2 regions of the Rahnella sp. GSA61A genome follow, and region 1 is predicted to be linked to the other one. Evidence: predicted binding sites of a transcription regulator. Region 1 holds the regulator's gene; the other holds the start of a gene.
The links. The regulator LexA, encoded in region 1, represses DNA repair genes until DNA is damaged. The targets are predictions, from matches to a motif close to TNCTGTATGTACATACAGNA.

Region 1 (7,277 bases):
TTGTGCCGCTGAGCAGGCGGATGCCGACGTTGCATCACATCTGAATGGCGCATAATTCGTCGTTTTGGTGCAAGCATGATAAAATCATCGGTGGTCGCATGATGTGGCCTATTCATTCCAATCTGCGCTCAGAGACCGTTGCTATGACCCTGAATAATCCGGAAAAATTACTTTCACAAGCTGAAGAACTTTGCCAGCAGCGCAATGTTCGCCTGACGCCGCAGCGGCTGGAAGTACTGCGCCTGATGACGCAACAACCCGGTGCGATCAGCGCCTATGACTTGCTGGATCTATTGCGCGTAAGCGAACCTCAGGCGAAACCACCGACCGTTTACCGGGCGCTGGATTTTCTGCTGGAACAGGGATTTATTCACCGTGTTGAATCCGCAAACAGCTATGTTCTCTGCCATCATTTTGAAGAGCCGAGCCATACTTCTGCGCTGTTTATCTGCGACCGCTGCGGGTTAGTTACCGAAAAAACCACCGACGGCATTGAAGAGCGTCTGGCAAAACTGTCATTAGAATCCGGATTTGAGCTTCGCCATTCCGTCGTTGAAGCGCATGGCTTATGTGCAGAATGCAAAGTAGTAGAAACCTGCGACAGCCATGACCATTGCGATCACGACCACAGTATTGTGGTGAAAAAACGCTGAATGATCGGGTTTTAAGGTTTTGAAGGTGACTCGTAAGAGGAGGATGTTTTGTACAGAGAAGAGGTTGGGTACATCCGTGTACCCGTATCCTGAAGCGTTCCGGGTAGGAGCAGCTAAATCTCAGGATACGTCACTGGCACGCGAGGGGGAGTCGCGTCTTACCAGTGATATTTGTTTTTGGTTTCCCATTCATTGAGCTCTTTCTCGGCCTGATCTTTTTGATAGCCGTAACGCTCCTGAATTTTACCGACTAACTGATCACGTTTACCTTCAACCACTGTCAGGTCGTCATCAGTCAGTTTGCCCCATTGTTCTTTCACTTTCCCTTTGAACTGCTTCCAGTTACCGTCGGCTTGGTCCTTATTCATAAAATATCTCCTGTTACCTTGGGTTTTATGAACTGCATTTCGTCTTGCAGCTCGTCCTTAACACTTTAAAGGTTAGTAGAGAATCTCGATTAATCCTCCTTAAACAGGGATAAAAACCACTATTAGGATTAATCTAAAGCATGAAATAACGACAAAGCTGCGCTTATTTCTTTGAAAATAGCTGAAAAATCAGTGCGACGGAGACGAAAACCATGTGTCATGCCGCCAGTAACGACGCCATATCCAGCCCAGTGAAATCCCGCGTAACCCGAGGAATACCGTCAGCGCCAGCCACAACGCATGATTGCCCAGCAGCGGTAAAGTGAACAATGTCAGCCCGTACCCCAGCGCCGCCACCAGCATGCTGTTTCGCATATCCCGCCCACGCGTTGCGCCGATAAACATGCCATCAAGCAAATAGCACCAGACAGCCACCAGCGGCAGTATAATTTGCCAGCCAAGATATCGGTCCGCCAGCTCACGCAATTCCGGTAATGATGTCAGCGCATCAATGATCGCCCCACCCGCCAGCGCGTAAATCAGAGCAAAAAACAGCGCAACCAGCCCGGCCTGACGACACGCGGCATGCCAGACATTCAGCAGTTTTTCGCGGTTGCGGGCACCGAATGCCTCACCGGAATGCGCTTCGATAGCATAAGCAAAACCGTCAAGTGCAAACGCGGTAAATGTCAGCAGGTTCATCAACACGGCGTTGACCGCCACAATGTGGCTGCCCAGCCGCGCGCCCAGAACGGTCAGCGATGCAAAGCAAAGCTGCAACAGTAATGAGCGCAGCATGATGTCGCGGTTAAGCCCGAGAAGACGGCGCAAATTACCACGCCACGCGGAGGTGATTTCTGCGCCGGTGATACCGCGTCGTTTCATCACCCGCCAGACGAAATACAGCCCGATGAGTAGCGTGAAATACTCGGAGCTTGCCGTCGCGATGGCTGCGCCACGCACGTTCCAGCCCAGCCCGATCACCAGCCACAGATCCAGAATGATATTCAGCAAATTCCCGGCAATCAGCAAAATCACCGGCCCGCGAACGTACTGAATGCCGAGCAACCACCCGAGGATCACCAGATTCGCCAATGAAGCCGGGGCGCTGAACCAGCGGATTTCGATAAACAGCCTCGCCTGTTCAAGCACGGGCTGGCTGCCGCCGACAATGTGAAACGCCAGCTCCATCAGCGGATGACGGAATACCACAATAATGACGCCCGCCAGTACAGCCAGAAGGAAGGGTTGTACAAAAGCACGCGCCAGAAGCTGATTATCTTTCGCGCCCAGCGCCTGAGCGGTCATGCCGGTGGTACTCATCCGCAGAAACAGTAAGAGCATAAAAAGGAAAGTGGTGATCATCGAACCCACAGCCACGCCGCCGAGATAATCCGGGCTGTCGAGATGACCGATCACTGCGGTATCCACCAGGCCGAGGAGCGGCACCGTGATATTGGAAAAAATCATCGGCAATGCCAGCATCCAGAGCGCTTTATCGGCAGGGCTTAAAAAGGTGTTTTTGAGTGTGTGTCGCAGGGAATGATGTTGCATAGAGAATCTCATGCCGGAGGTTCAGGTTATGCCTGTAAATGACATCGCCCCGAAAGGGGCGATGATGAGAGAAACGCATTTCTCTTTGAATTCACATGGATGCCAGAGGCGGCCGCCATCCATATTCAATTAGTTTTAGTCTTGTCTATCTGACACAGCAATTTCTGACTTAGTCATATCTGACCGAGTAATTCGCGTTATATCAAGGCGGCAACTAAGCGAACGCCGGGAGCATACACAAGTATGTGACCGGGGTTCGCGAAGGCAGCCAACGCAGAGATAGCTCGAAGTACGAAGGTCAGATCCAGTCGCCGTTGCGGATAACACCTACGGCTAAGCCTTCAATGCTGAAATTCTGCTCGCGCAAATCCACCACGATCGGCTGAAACTCGCTGTTCTCAGGCAATAACTGCACCACACTGCCTTGTTTTTTCAGGCGTTTCACGGTGACCTCATCATCAATACGGGCCACCACAACCTGACCATTACGCACGTCTTGCGTTTTATGCACGGCCAGCAGATCGCCGTCAAGGATACCAATATCACGCATCGACATACCGCTGACACGCAGCAGGAAATCGGCGCTCGGCTTAAACATTGCCGGATCGATCTGATAGTGCCCTTCGATATGTTGCTGCGCCAGCAGCGGTTCACCGGCGGCAACGCGGCCAATCAGCGGTAAACCTTCTTCTTCTTCCATCAGCAGACGAATGCCGCGTGATGCACCGGAAACAATCTCAATAACACCTTTACGCGCCAGCGCTTTAAGATGCTCTTCCGCCGCATTGGGAGAACGGAACCCCAGACGTGATGCAATCTCTGCGCGGGTTGGTGGCATACCGGTGGTGGAGATATGATCGCGAATAAGGTCGTAGACCTCTTGTTGTCTGGTCGTTAAAGCTTTCATTCCGCCCCCTGGTTGTTTATACAGTCTTGCTGTGAGTATATACAGCTAAACGGTCAATGAAAACCTAAGATTGAATAAAAACAGGGCATAACGTTGATTCCTGGAATGCAGATTCCAAATCAGAACCATCGCGACCAAAAGATGCTGACCCAGACAAAAATCGCCAATATGATGGTCAGAAGTACGGCAGCAGAGCCGATATCTTTTGCGCGACCAGAAAGCACATGAAACTCAGGCCCGATGCGGTCTATTGCACATTCCACCGCGCTGTTGAGCAACTCCGTGACACAGACCAGCACGACGGATCCCACCAGCAGGATACGTTCAATGGTGCTGACATCAAGCCAGAAAGATAGTAAAATTAACGGGATAGCGACGCTGGCCTCCTGGCGAAATGCCGCTTCGTTTTGCCATGCCGCTTTGAATCCTTTCCAGGAATAGCCGGCCGCTTTATAAATTCGGGTAAATCCGGTGACTTGGTTCGCCATTTCGGGTACTGATCCTTAGAGTGTTTGCAGCATTTTAGCTTTTATATGACCACAGATCTCCACGGATCTTTCTGGTATCCTTGCGGCGAAATTGCTAACAAGAGGCTTCACGTTTTTATGTCAGGTTGGCGTAGACTTTATTACACATTATTGAATTTACCACTCTCATTGCTGGTAAAGAGCAAGGTCATACCTTCAGATCCGGTTACCGAGTTGCATTTAGACCCGACGCGGCCGATTTTGTACGTATTACCTTATAATTCCAAAGCCGATTTGCTGACGTTGCGTGCGCAATGTCTGGCGCAGAATCTACCTGATCCTCTTATTCCGCTGGAAATTGACGGAACCCTGCTACCAAGCCATGTCTTTATAGCCGAAGGCCCGCGCGTATTCTCTTATTACACGCCGAAGCAGGAGTCCGTAAAGCTGTTCCACGACTACCTTGATTTGCACCGCAATAATCCGGATTTAGACATTCAGATGTTGCCGGTGTCGGTAATGTTTGGTCGTGCACCGGGCCGTGAAGGTCAGGACGACACGCCGCATCTGCGCGTGCTGAACGGTATCCAGAAATTTTTCGCTGTGCTGTGGCTGGGGCGGGACAGTTTCGTCCGTTTCTCCAATACCGTTTCCCTGCGTTATATGGCGACGGAACACGGCACAGATAAGACGATTGCTCAAAAACTGGCACGTGTGGCGCGGATGCATTTCTCCCGTCAGCGTCTGGCTGCGGTTGGTCCGCGCCTTCCGGCACGTCAGGATTTATTCAATAAATTGCTGGCCTCAAAAGCCATTGAGAAAGCGATTGAAGACGAAGCCCGCAGCAAGAAAATTTCCCACGAAAAAGCCCAACAAAACGCCATCGCCCTGATGGAAGAGATTGCCGCTGACTTCTCTTATGAAGCCGTGCGCCTCTCTGACCGTGTGCTGAGCTGGACGTGGAACCGTTTGTACAAAGGCATCAACGTTAATAATGCCGAGCGTGTACGCCAGTTAGCGCTGGACGGTCAGGAAATTGTGTATGTGCCTTGCCACCGCAGCCACATGGACTATCTGCTGCTGTCTTACGTGCTCTATCATCAGGGTCTGGTACCGCCGCATATTGCCGCCGGTATCAACCTGAATTTCTGGCCGGCTGGCCCGATTTTCCGCCGTCTGGGTGCGTTCTTTATTCGTCGAACCTTTAAAGGCAACAAGCTCTATTCGACGGTTTTCCGTGAATATCTGGGCGAACTGTTCAGCCGCGGTTATTCGGTGGAATACTTTGTGGAAGGGGGGCGTTCGCGAACCGGGCGTCTGCTGGAGCCGAAAACGGGCACGCTGGCCATGACCATTCAGGCCATGCTGCGCGGCGGTTCACGTCCGATTACGCTGGTACCGATTTACATCGGTTATGAGCACGTCATGGAAGTGGGTACGTACGCGAAAGAATTACGCGGTGCGACCAAAGAGAAAGAAAGCCTGACACAGATGCTGAACGGGCTGCGCAAGCTGCGTAATCTCGGCCAGGGTTACGTGAACTTCGGTGAGCCGCTGCATCTGACCACTTACCTGAACCAGAACGTGCCAACCTGGCGTGAAGCCATCGACCCGATCGAAGCACAACGTCCAAGCTGGCTGACGCCGACAGTGCAGGATTTGGCAGAACAGATCATGGTGCGCATCAACAATTCAGCGGCAGCCAATGCCATGAACTTGTGTTGTACCGCGCTGCTGGCCTCCCGTCAGCGTTCACTGACACGCGAACAGCTGACCGAGCAAATCGACTGTTATCTGCAATTGCTGCGTAACGTGCCTTACAACGCGGATTCGACGGTGCCTGATCTGACCGCTGACCAGTTGCTTGATCACGCGCTGAACATGAATAAGTTCCAGGTTGAGAAAGACAACATTGGCGACATCATCGTTCTGCCTCGCGAACAGGCCGTGCTGATGACGTATTACCGCAACAACATCCATCATATGCTGGTGTTGCCATCACTGATTTCAAGCATTGTGATGCACCACCGCCAGGTCAGCCGCGCGGAATTACTGCATCAGGTCGAACTGATTTATCCAATGCTCAAAGCCGAACTGTTTATGCATTTCGATACGCCTGAGCTGCCACAAGTGCTGGATGTTCTGACGCTGGAACTGGCGCGTCAGCAAATCATTCACCTTGAAGATGATGAGCTGACACTTAATCCGGCCCGTATCCGCACCCTCCAGTTGCTGGCGGCTGGCGTACGTGAAACGCTGCAACGTTACGCGATTACCTTCTCCCTGCTCACCAATAACCCAAGCATCAACCGCGGGGCACTGGAAAAAGAGAGCCGGATTATGGCGCAGCGTTTATCCGTGCTGCACGGTATCAATGCCCCTGAATTCTTCGATAAAGCTGTGTTCTCGACGCTGGTCGGCACACTGCGCGCAGAAGGCTATATCAGTGACACCGGCGATGCCATTCAGGAACAAACGCGTGAGATTTACCTCATGCTCAGCGACCTGATGACACCGGATATCAAGCTAACTATCGAGAGTGCGGGAATGCCTTCTGAGCTGCCGCAAGCAACGGAGCCACCGGCTGAACCGAAGATGGATGTACGCGATACCGATCATTAACCCGTATTAGCGCCAGACATCAGATTAAAAAAACAAAACGCCCGGACTTTTTACAGAGTCCGGGCGTTTTTAATTGTTGTCGCGCAGGCTAACTTACTTAGAAATTGAAGCCTGACAGGCTCATCAGAATACCGAGGAACAACACCAGCCCGACATAATTGTTCTGGCGGAAAGCCAGGAAACAGGCATCACGTTCACGTTTAGCAATCAGCTTTTGCTGATGCACAAACAGCGCAGCAGCCAGCAGCAACGACCAGTAAAACGGTGCGCTGAGCTGGGAAAGATAACCAACAATCCCCATCAGGATCAGCGTTGCCAGTTGCAGAAGGCCGATGATCAGCGTGTCAAAACGACCAAACAGAATCGCTGTCGATTTCACGCCGATCTTCAAATCATCGTCACGATCGACCATCGCGTATTGCGTATCGTAAGCCACCGTCCAGCAGATATTTGCCACGAACATTAACCAGCAGCTAAGCGGCACACTTTCGCTCACAGCGGCATACGCCATCGGAATTGCCCAGCCAAACGCCGCGCCCAAAACCACCTGCGGCAGATGGCTGACGCGCTTCATGAACGGATAAATCCATGCCAGCGCCAGTCCGGCCAGAGACAGCCAAATGGTCATGCGGTTAAGCAGCAGAACCAGCAGGAATGACACCAGCACCAGTCCGGCAAATAATATTTTCGCCTGCTTGCCGGTGAT
Region 2 (7,277 bases), on a different contig from region 1:
CTTCTTCAGCTTCTTCTTCGTTTGTGTAAATCAATCCGGTCAGGATAGGCAGCGCTTCGGCTGCGTTATCAACTGCCCATAAATGAAACTGGCCTTCGCGAACGGCGTCCAGAACCTGCGGATGCAGGCACAGGTTGCGCACGTTGCTGGTTGGCAGAATGACCCCTTGTTTACCGGTCAAACCGCGACGTTGACAAACTTCGAAGAAACCTTCGATTTTCTCGTTTACGCCACCAATAGGTTGCACATTCCCAAACTGATCGACAGAGCCGGTGACCGCAATTTGCTGGTTGATCGGCTGCATCGACAACGCACTGATCAGTGCGCAGAGTTCAGCAAGTGAAGCGCTGTCGCCGTCCACTTCTCCGTAAGACTGCTCAAATACAATCGAGGCGGAAAAGGGCAGAGGCTGGTCGAGTTCTAACTCGGAAATCAGAAAGGCCTGCATAATCATCATGCCTTTGGCATGCAGATTACCACCTAACTCGGCTTTACGTTCGACGTCTGTAAATTCGCCGTCGCCGGCATGTACGACACAACTAATTCGGGAAGGTTCACCCAACGCTCGCGGATGCCCCGGATATTCCAGTACAGACAGGCCATTAATCTGCCCGACAACTTCGCCTTCTGTTTCAATGCGAATTTGTCCAAGTTCGATTTCATCCTGCATACGCTCCTGGAGATAACTCTCACGCCATGCACGTGCACCGGATGCCGCTTCAAGAGACTTAACGCTCAGCAACTCGTCTTCATTATAGAGTGCAGCTTCGCTAAGCTGGGTGTTCAGCCATACTGGGTCGAGTGTCAGACTGCCCTGATCGGTGCTGTGACGAATGGCCATTTTCAGAAACTCGGGCCATGCATCAGCGGCCAGGCGTGGGATCTCAAGCTCATCAGCCAGCGTATTGACATAACCACACCAGGTTTCCATATCGCTTTCTTCCGTCAGCGGCAGGTCGGCTTCAAATTCACCATAAATGGAAGAATCCACCAACTCTGGCTCCATATCACTGAGGTCACCAAGCGATAAGCGGTCACCGACCAGAATCAGGCGAATATCCAAAGGCATCGGAGGGACTGTCACAGGTAAAGGTGTCGTCTCATCTGGTGAGACCCAATGATATTGACCTTCGGTGATCATCTGTTTCAGACGCAACCACATCAGAGGCTGCGCGATGAGGGTACGGATGGAAAGTACCAGCACACCGCCATTCACCTGGTGTACCAATCCCGGCTCCAGCTGGATCTGGTCTTTGTAAATGCGCACGCACCCGAACAGCTGTTCAGGTTCAACCCATTCACGATACTGGCAGGTCGATTTCGCCGCGAATGCATCTTCCGCTGTCTTCGCCGCCAGCAGCGTTACCTTATTGCCTTCAATATGGTAACGATTACCCGTGACTTCCGCCGGTTCAGGTAGTAAGTCGCTGACCACCTGCGTAATGCGTGACAAGTATTCGCGATTTTCCTGCGCCTTGAGCGTCATAAAACGCACACGTGAGCGGGGATGACAAAACAGCGTTAAACCATTTTCCAGCCGGGGCTGAATTCCTGCAAAATCGACAGGGGCTAACTGGGCAGCCGTTGCAAAGATTGCCTCGTAAGGCGCGGAGTCGGGCAGTAAAAGCTGCCAGTCAAGTCGGTTATTGGTCAATGTGTTAGCTGTTTTCTATAAAAAGGGAAAGTGCGATTATACAAGAATAAATCCGGCTGCATACAATGAGAGTCGTAGCGGAATTGGTCTTAGTGCACATTGCTGTACAGGTGGGCAAAAAACAACCAAAATAAGCGGTTTTATTTGGGGTGAAAATTGAATTAAAGCTGTTATGCTTAGTAAAGTTACGTGGTCACCGAAGAGTTCACGATGAAATATCAGCAACTGGAAAATCTCGAAAGTGGTTGGAAATGGAAGTATCTGGTGAAAAAACACCGGGAAGGTGAGCGGATCACCCGCCATTTGGAAAACAGCGCTGCCCAGGAATCCGTGAATCAACTTCTCAACCTGGAAAACGAGCCGGTCAAAGTGTCAGACTGGATTGTTAATAATATGAATCCGGCGCTGGAAAATCGTCTTAAGCAAACGATTCGTGCACGCCGTAAGCGTCATTTCAATGCAGAGCATCAGCACACTCGCAAAAAATCTATCGATTTAGAATTTCTGGTCTGGCAGCGTTTAGCGGGATTGGCACAAAGGCGTGGTGTCACGCTTTCTGACACAATCATTCAGCTGCTTGAAGATGCCGAGCGTAAAGAGAAATACGCGAATCAGATGTCTTCATTGAAAGAAGATTTAGAACAAATACTCGGCAAGAAAGATATTGGATAGATTTGCTTTCGCGTCTCAGGGAGTCAGCTATTTGCTCTGACCGAAGGCATAAAAAAAACCCCGCCATGGCGGGGTTTTTAGTATCTGTAGCTAAAGCGTGTTATTAAGCCTGTGGCTGAGTAACAGTATCTTTGTAGCCTTTAACTTCGATTTCTACACGACGGTCTGGTGCCAGGCAGTCGATCAGAGCAGCACGGCCTTTAACGGAGTCACAGGTAGAACCGGTAACTGGGTTAGATTTACCCTGGCCTTGTGCAGAGATCTTGTTAGCAGGGATACCTTTAGATACCAGGTAATCTACTACGCTCTGAGCACGTTGCTCAGACAGTTTCTGGTTGTATTGTTCTGAACCGATACGGTCGGTGTAACCCAGAACGATAACAGAACCGTCTTTAGGATCGATAGAGCTCAACTGGCTGTACAGCTGATCCAGAGCCTGTTGGCCTTCTGGTTTCAGAGTCGCTTTGTTGAAGTTGAAGAGAACGTCAGATTTCAGAGTGAATTTCTTAGTCTCTACAACTGGAGCTGGAGCTGGTGCTGGAGCAACAACTGGAGCAGCTGCTTCATCTTGACCGAAACGGTAAGAAACACCTACAGACAGCATTGCGTTATCAGGACGTGCACCAACGGTAGCCGCGTCACCAATGTTGTTAACCCACTGGTAATCCAGACGGGTAGCCCAGTTTTTGGTTACTGCGTATTCAACACCAACTGCTGCCAGTGGAGAAACACCAGTGTCATGATCACTTACGCGACCATTAGCACCGTTGTTGAAGTTACCTTTAGCATCTGCACGCCAAACCATACCACCCAGACGGGTGTACAGGTCCAGATCGTCAGTCAGCGGGTAGCTCAGTTTAGCAGCCAGCTGAACGCCTTGTGCTTTGAACGCGCCGTTATTTACGCTGCCTTTGTAAGGCATACGGCCAAGCCAGTCATATCCCATTTCAAAGCCCAGGTATTGGTTCGCTTGGTAACCCAAGAACGCACCTGCACCCAGTTGGCTTTCGTGGGTAGGGCCGTTGCCGATACCGTTGTAAGCGTTTGCGAAACCAGTGTCATGGTATTGGGACCAGCCCAATTTACCACCGGTATACCAGGTGTTATCTTTAGGGGCGGCTTGCGCTACGGTAGCGAAACCTGCCAGTGCCACTGCTAATGCGATAGCTGTCTTTTTCATTTTGCGCCTCGTTATCATCCAAATAGGCAATTGAGCTTTAAGCTTTTTAAGCCCTTGGTTAAAATCCTTACGCCAAGATTATTGCTTCATTTCAGAACTTGCCACTTTACGTTGGCATTATCGAGCAACCTTGGCGTTGTAAAGTCTACAACGTGGCGCGAAACTTACAAGCTTGATGTGTTAACACCGTGGAAAAAAAGGGAAAAACGGACACATTTCTTAACGGCTTTGGCAATTTGCTGACAAAATCTGGCACTAATCTGCATTCCGGAAGCCCGTTTTTACTGGCTTGCAGGCATTATTCAGCACAAATCACTAAGTTCCGCATTATTTTCATAGGAAGATTCCTATTTTGAACTAATGGTATACGGAAGAGTGAATTTTTACTGTGGAATGATGTCCACAAGCTGAATTCTGTTCATTTGTCGGTCTCATTATGAAGCCGTAAGCACCACCCTGGCGTGCTGCAATTTGCAATCTTTCCCTCTCAGTATCACTCAAATCCGGAAGCCATCCCAACACGACACTGTAGTTACCCGTCTGCAAGGCTTTCTCCATCGCATCTACCGTCGACATCGCCGTAATTTGATTAACTTGCACCATCTTATCCACCGGCAGACCTGACTGAGATAACCAATGACGGCTCAGTTTTTGTTGAGGTGTGAGCCACAACAACCAGCGAGACTGCATACCCAGGTGTTGCAGTAAGGGCAGTAATAACTGCGCAAAAGCAGGTTGGCTCGCACTATAGACGAACTCAGTGATCAGACCATTATTCAAGGATGCAGACGTATTTACCTGTGACGGAGTGACGGGCAAAGCAAGCTGACTAAAATGATGATTTGTATGGTGTTGAGTTCGCATAATGATGTACTCCAGTGAGTTACTGTATGTATGTACAGTACTCTGGCGGTGAGCAAAGATCAACCCAATTTTTCCAAGATATCTCGCAAATTTTGAAGGCAACAGGCTGTAACGGCATTTTATGTTTGTTGGAGTTCATAAGATTGCGTATTTTGCTTTTAGCTGTTTTGGTAACTCAAAATGGAAGCAAGGGATTAACGTGAAAAGGATAACGCAATGATAAACAAATCAAAAAAACGAGTGCTTGAGTGTCTGGAGATTTTTGCCCCGTTGGGCAATATTCGTTCCCGCACCCAATTTGGGGGGATGAGCTTGTCCGCTGACCGCGTCATGTTCGCCCTGGTTTCTGATGGTGAACTCTATCTGCGAGCGACCGGAGAAACCGAAACTCATTTTCGCCGCAAAAAGATGGAGAGGCTGACCTATCGCAAGCGAGGCATGGATGTGCAGTTGCGTTATTTCAAAGTGAGTGCCCGGCAATGGAGTGATCACCAGGCACTGTGCGAGCTGGGCAGATTATCGTTGCAAGGGATGTTGCGGGATATAGAGCTGAAAAAAAACAACGAAGCGGTCCGATTGAAAGATTTACCCAATCTCTCGCTGGCGCTAGAAAGGATGCTCTGGCAAGTCGGCATTGAGAACTCGGGGGACTTGCGGTTACAGGGGGCCTGCCATACCTACCTCAAACTGTGTGCCATTAAAAAAAAGAATTTAGGGATTAATTTACTGATGGCACTCGAAGGGGCAATTTTGGGCTTCCATGAAGCCGCTTTGCCGATGGAATCCAGAGAGTCATTAACTCACTGGTTTAACCATCACCAAGAGCAGCTATCAACGGTTGTGCACTAAGTTTGCGTAAGTTATCTGCAACTAGAGCCGATTTTGTGCCGGCAGGATCTTAGTATTAAGACTGGTGAGCTCAGGCAAATGAGCCACCAGTAATCCAATTTGCTGAAGCACGAGCTGCTCTTTACTGTCGATATCCGTTGTACGCATCTGAATACGTGCAGTGAGTTCACCGAGCGCGTGTTGGATGCGTTCTGCTTCAGAAGGCAGATGATGCAAAGCGCCGTCAACGCAGCATGCTGCATCATCCAGCAACCTCAGGGTTTCGGCATCATTGAGTTTTTCGCGATGGGCACCCAGCGCTGAAATGTAGCTCAGCATAGTATGATTGAGGCATAACAGGCGAAACGCCGCTTCGAGTGTCGCCGGTTCGTTATTTCTCTCAGAGCTCATGTTCGACACCACGGACGCCAGTTCGGCATCGCAATTATGCGCATCACGGCGGGCCAGACGGTACTCGAGACTGTTGTCTTTCCCCTGATGGTACTGCACCAGAATAGCATCAAGATAACGGCAATTAGCATCGAACGTTTTTCTGACCACCTTATCAAGTTGCCTGAATTTCCAGTCGGGCCATATAAAGGTCACTGCCGCCCAGGCGATACCACAACCAATCAGCGTATCGATTACTCTCGGGATAGCGACTTCAAATCCTTCGCCTAACAAATTGAAGCATAACAACACCAGAAGGGTGATGAACATTGTGGCCTGCGCGTATTGCACTGTGCGGAACGCAAAGAACAATAACCCGCTGATGACGATCAGAATCATTTGCCCGTCAACGGACGGAACGAAATACAAGATAGGGATCCCGAGAGCAATACCGGCGAGTGTTCCGATTATCCTCAGAGCTAACCTCCGGCGGGTCGCACTGTAGTTTGGTTGACAGACAAAAAGACTGGTGAGCAAGATCCAGTAGCCGTGATTTAAGCCGCTGACCTGAATGAAAACGTAGCCTACAAAGAGCACGACAGACATACGAATTGCATGACGGAACAACACCGATTGCGGCGTAAAATGGCGGGAAATGCGCAGCCAGATATCATCAAGGCCAGTCAGACGGTCTTCCGCAAACGGGCTTTTGCCGGTCTGGTTTTCCGGCAGAGACTGCTCCGACTCGATATTTGCCAGTTGCGCGTCAATCGCATGCAGATTGCGTAAAAGATGGCGTAACGCCTGTAATGTCTCACGGTGTTCGTGATGAGATTCCAGACGTTTGAGGGCTTCTTCCAGCCGGGAAAACGCCCGTTCGAACTGGCTGTTGTGGGTATATTGCTGGCGATAAAGAATGCATTGTGACAGCTGTAAACAGGCCCGCGCCTGCATGCTCATCAGGCGCTGAAAGCGGAACAGAATATCACTGTGATGAAATTGTTCACTGAGTTTGAGGTACTGCACGTGGGACGAGCTGGCGCGCTCATGAATATCCTGCACCACAAAATAATAATGTAATGTCCGGCGGGTCCCTTTCTGGCCACGATCTCCTTTCAGCCGGGTCTGTAGCGTATTTTTTGTTTGGTTCAGTGTGGAGACCAGTTGACCGTTGGCCATGGCCAGCTCGACCAGTTGCTGGTTGTTATCTTCCTGATCGGGATCAAACAACGTTGCTTTGGCTTCAAGATAAGCCGCCAGTTGCGTGAAACAGCGTGAGATCTGATCCTGTAACGGACGGATGGGGAAAATAATATGGCCAGCCAGCGTCAGCAGGTTATACCAGATAGCACCCGCAAGCAGGATCAGCGGTTGCTGATACCAGATGTGATACATGCTGGTGCCAAGCATCGTATATATGGCGATCAGCAACGCGCCGAAGGCAATCGTGGCATAACGCTGCCCCAGGGCCCCCAGCAGGATGAATCCGCAGGTTGAAATCATCAGCCCGGGCGCAAAAAGCCACGGATAGGGGAAGAGTAATTCTATGGATGCTGAAGCAATAAAAAAACAGACCAGAGTAATCAGCAAATTGCGCAGACGGCCAGCGAGACGATCATCAAGATCGGCAAGAGCCGCAGCAACCACACCGAGTGTAAGGGGGATTGTCAGCGTGAACTGACCCAACCA

Region 2: the regulator LexA is predicted to act here: its motif matches at 4,391-4,410, upstream of sulA (SOS-induced cell division inhibitor SulA).

The regions. Positions count from the first base shown of each region.
Region 1 covers NZ_JAHXYO010000027.1:38,539-45,815, forward strand. Annotated here, with positions in the region: gene zur (zinc uptake transcriptional repressor Zur) at 144-653, shown strand; gene LC431_RS23550 (CsbD family protein) at 812-1,021, opposite strand; gene dinF (MATE family efflux transporter DinF) at 1,211-2,575, opposite strand; gene lexA (transcriptional repressor LexA) at 2,874-3,482, opposite strand; gene LC431_RS23565 (diacylglycerol kinase) at 3,602-3,970, opposite strand; gene plsB (glycerol-3-phosphate 1-O-acyltransferase PlsB) at 4,088-6,571, shown strand; gene ubiA (4-hydroxybenzoate octaprenyltransferase) at 6,669-7,277, opposite strand, start outside.
Region 2 covers NZ_JAHXYO010000009.1:113,289-120,565, reverse strand. Annotated here, with positions in the region: gene LC431_RS13530 (Lon protease family protein) at 1-1,654, opposite strand, end outside; gene matP (macrodomain Ter protein MatP) at 1,865-2,326, shown strand; gene ompA (porin OmpA) at 2,430-3,506, opposite strand; gene sulA (SOS-induced cell division inhibitor SulA) at 3,864-4,370, opposite strand; gene LC431_RS13510 (TfoX/Sxy family DNA transformation protein) at 4,587-5,219, shown strand; gene yccS (YccS family putative transporter) at 5,241-7,277, opposite strand, start outside.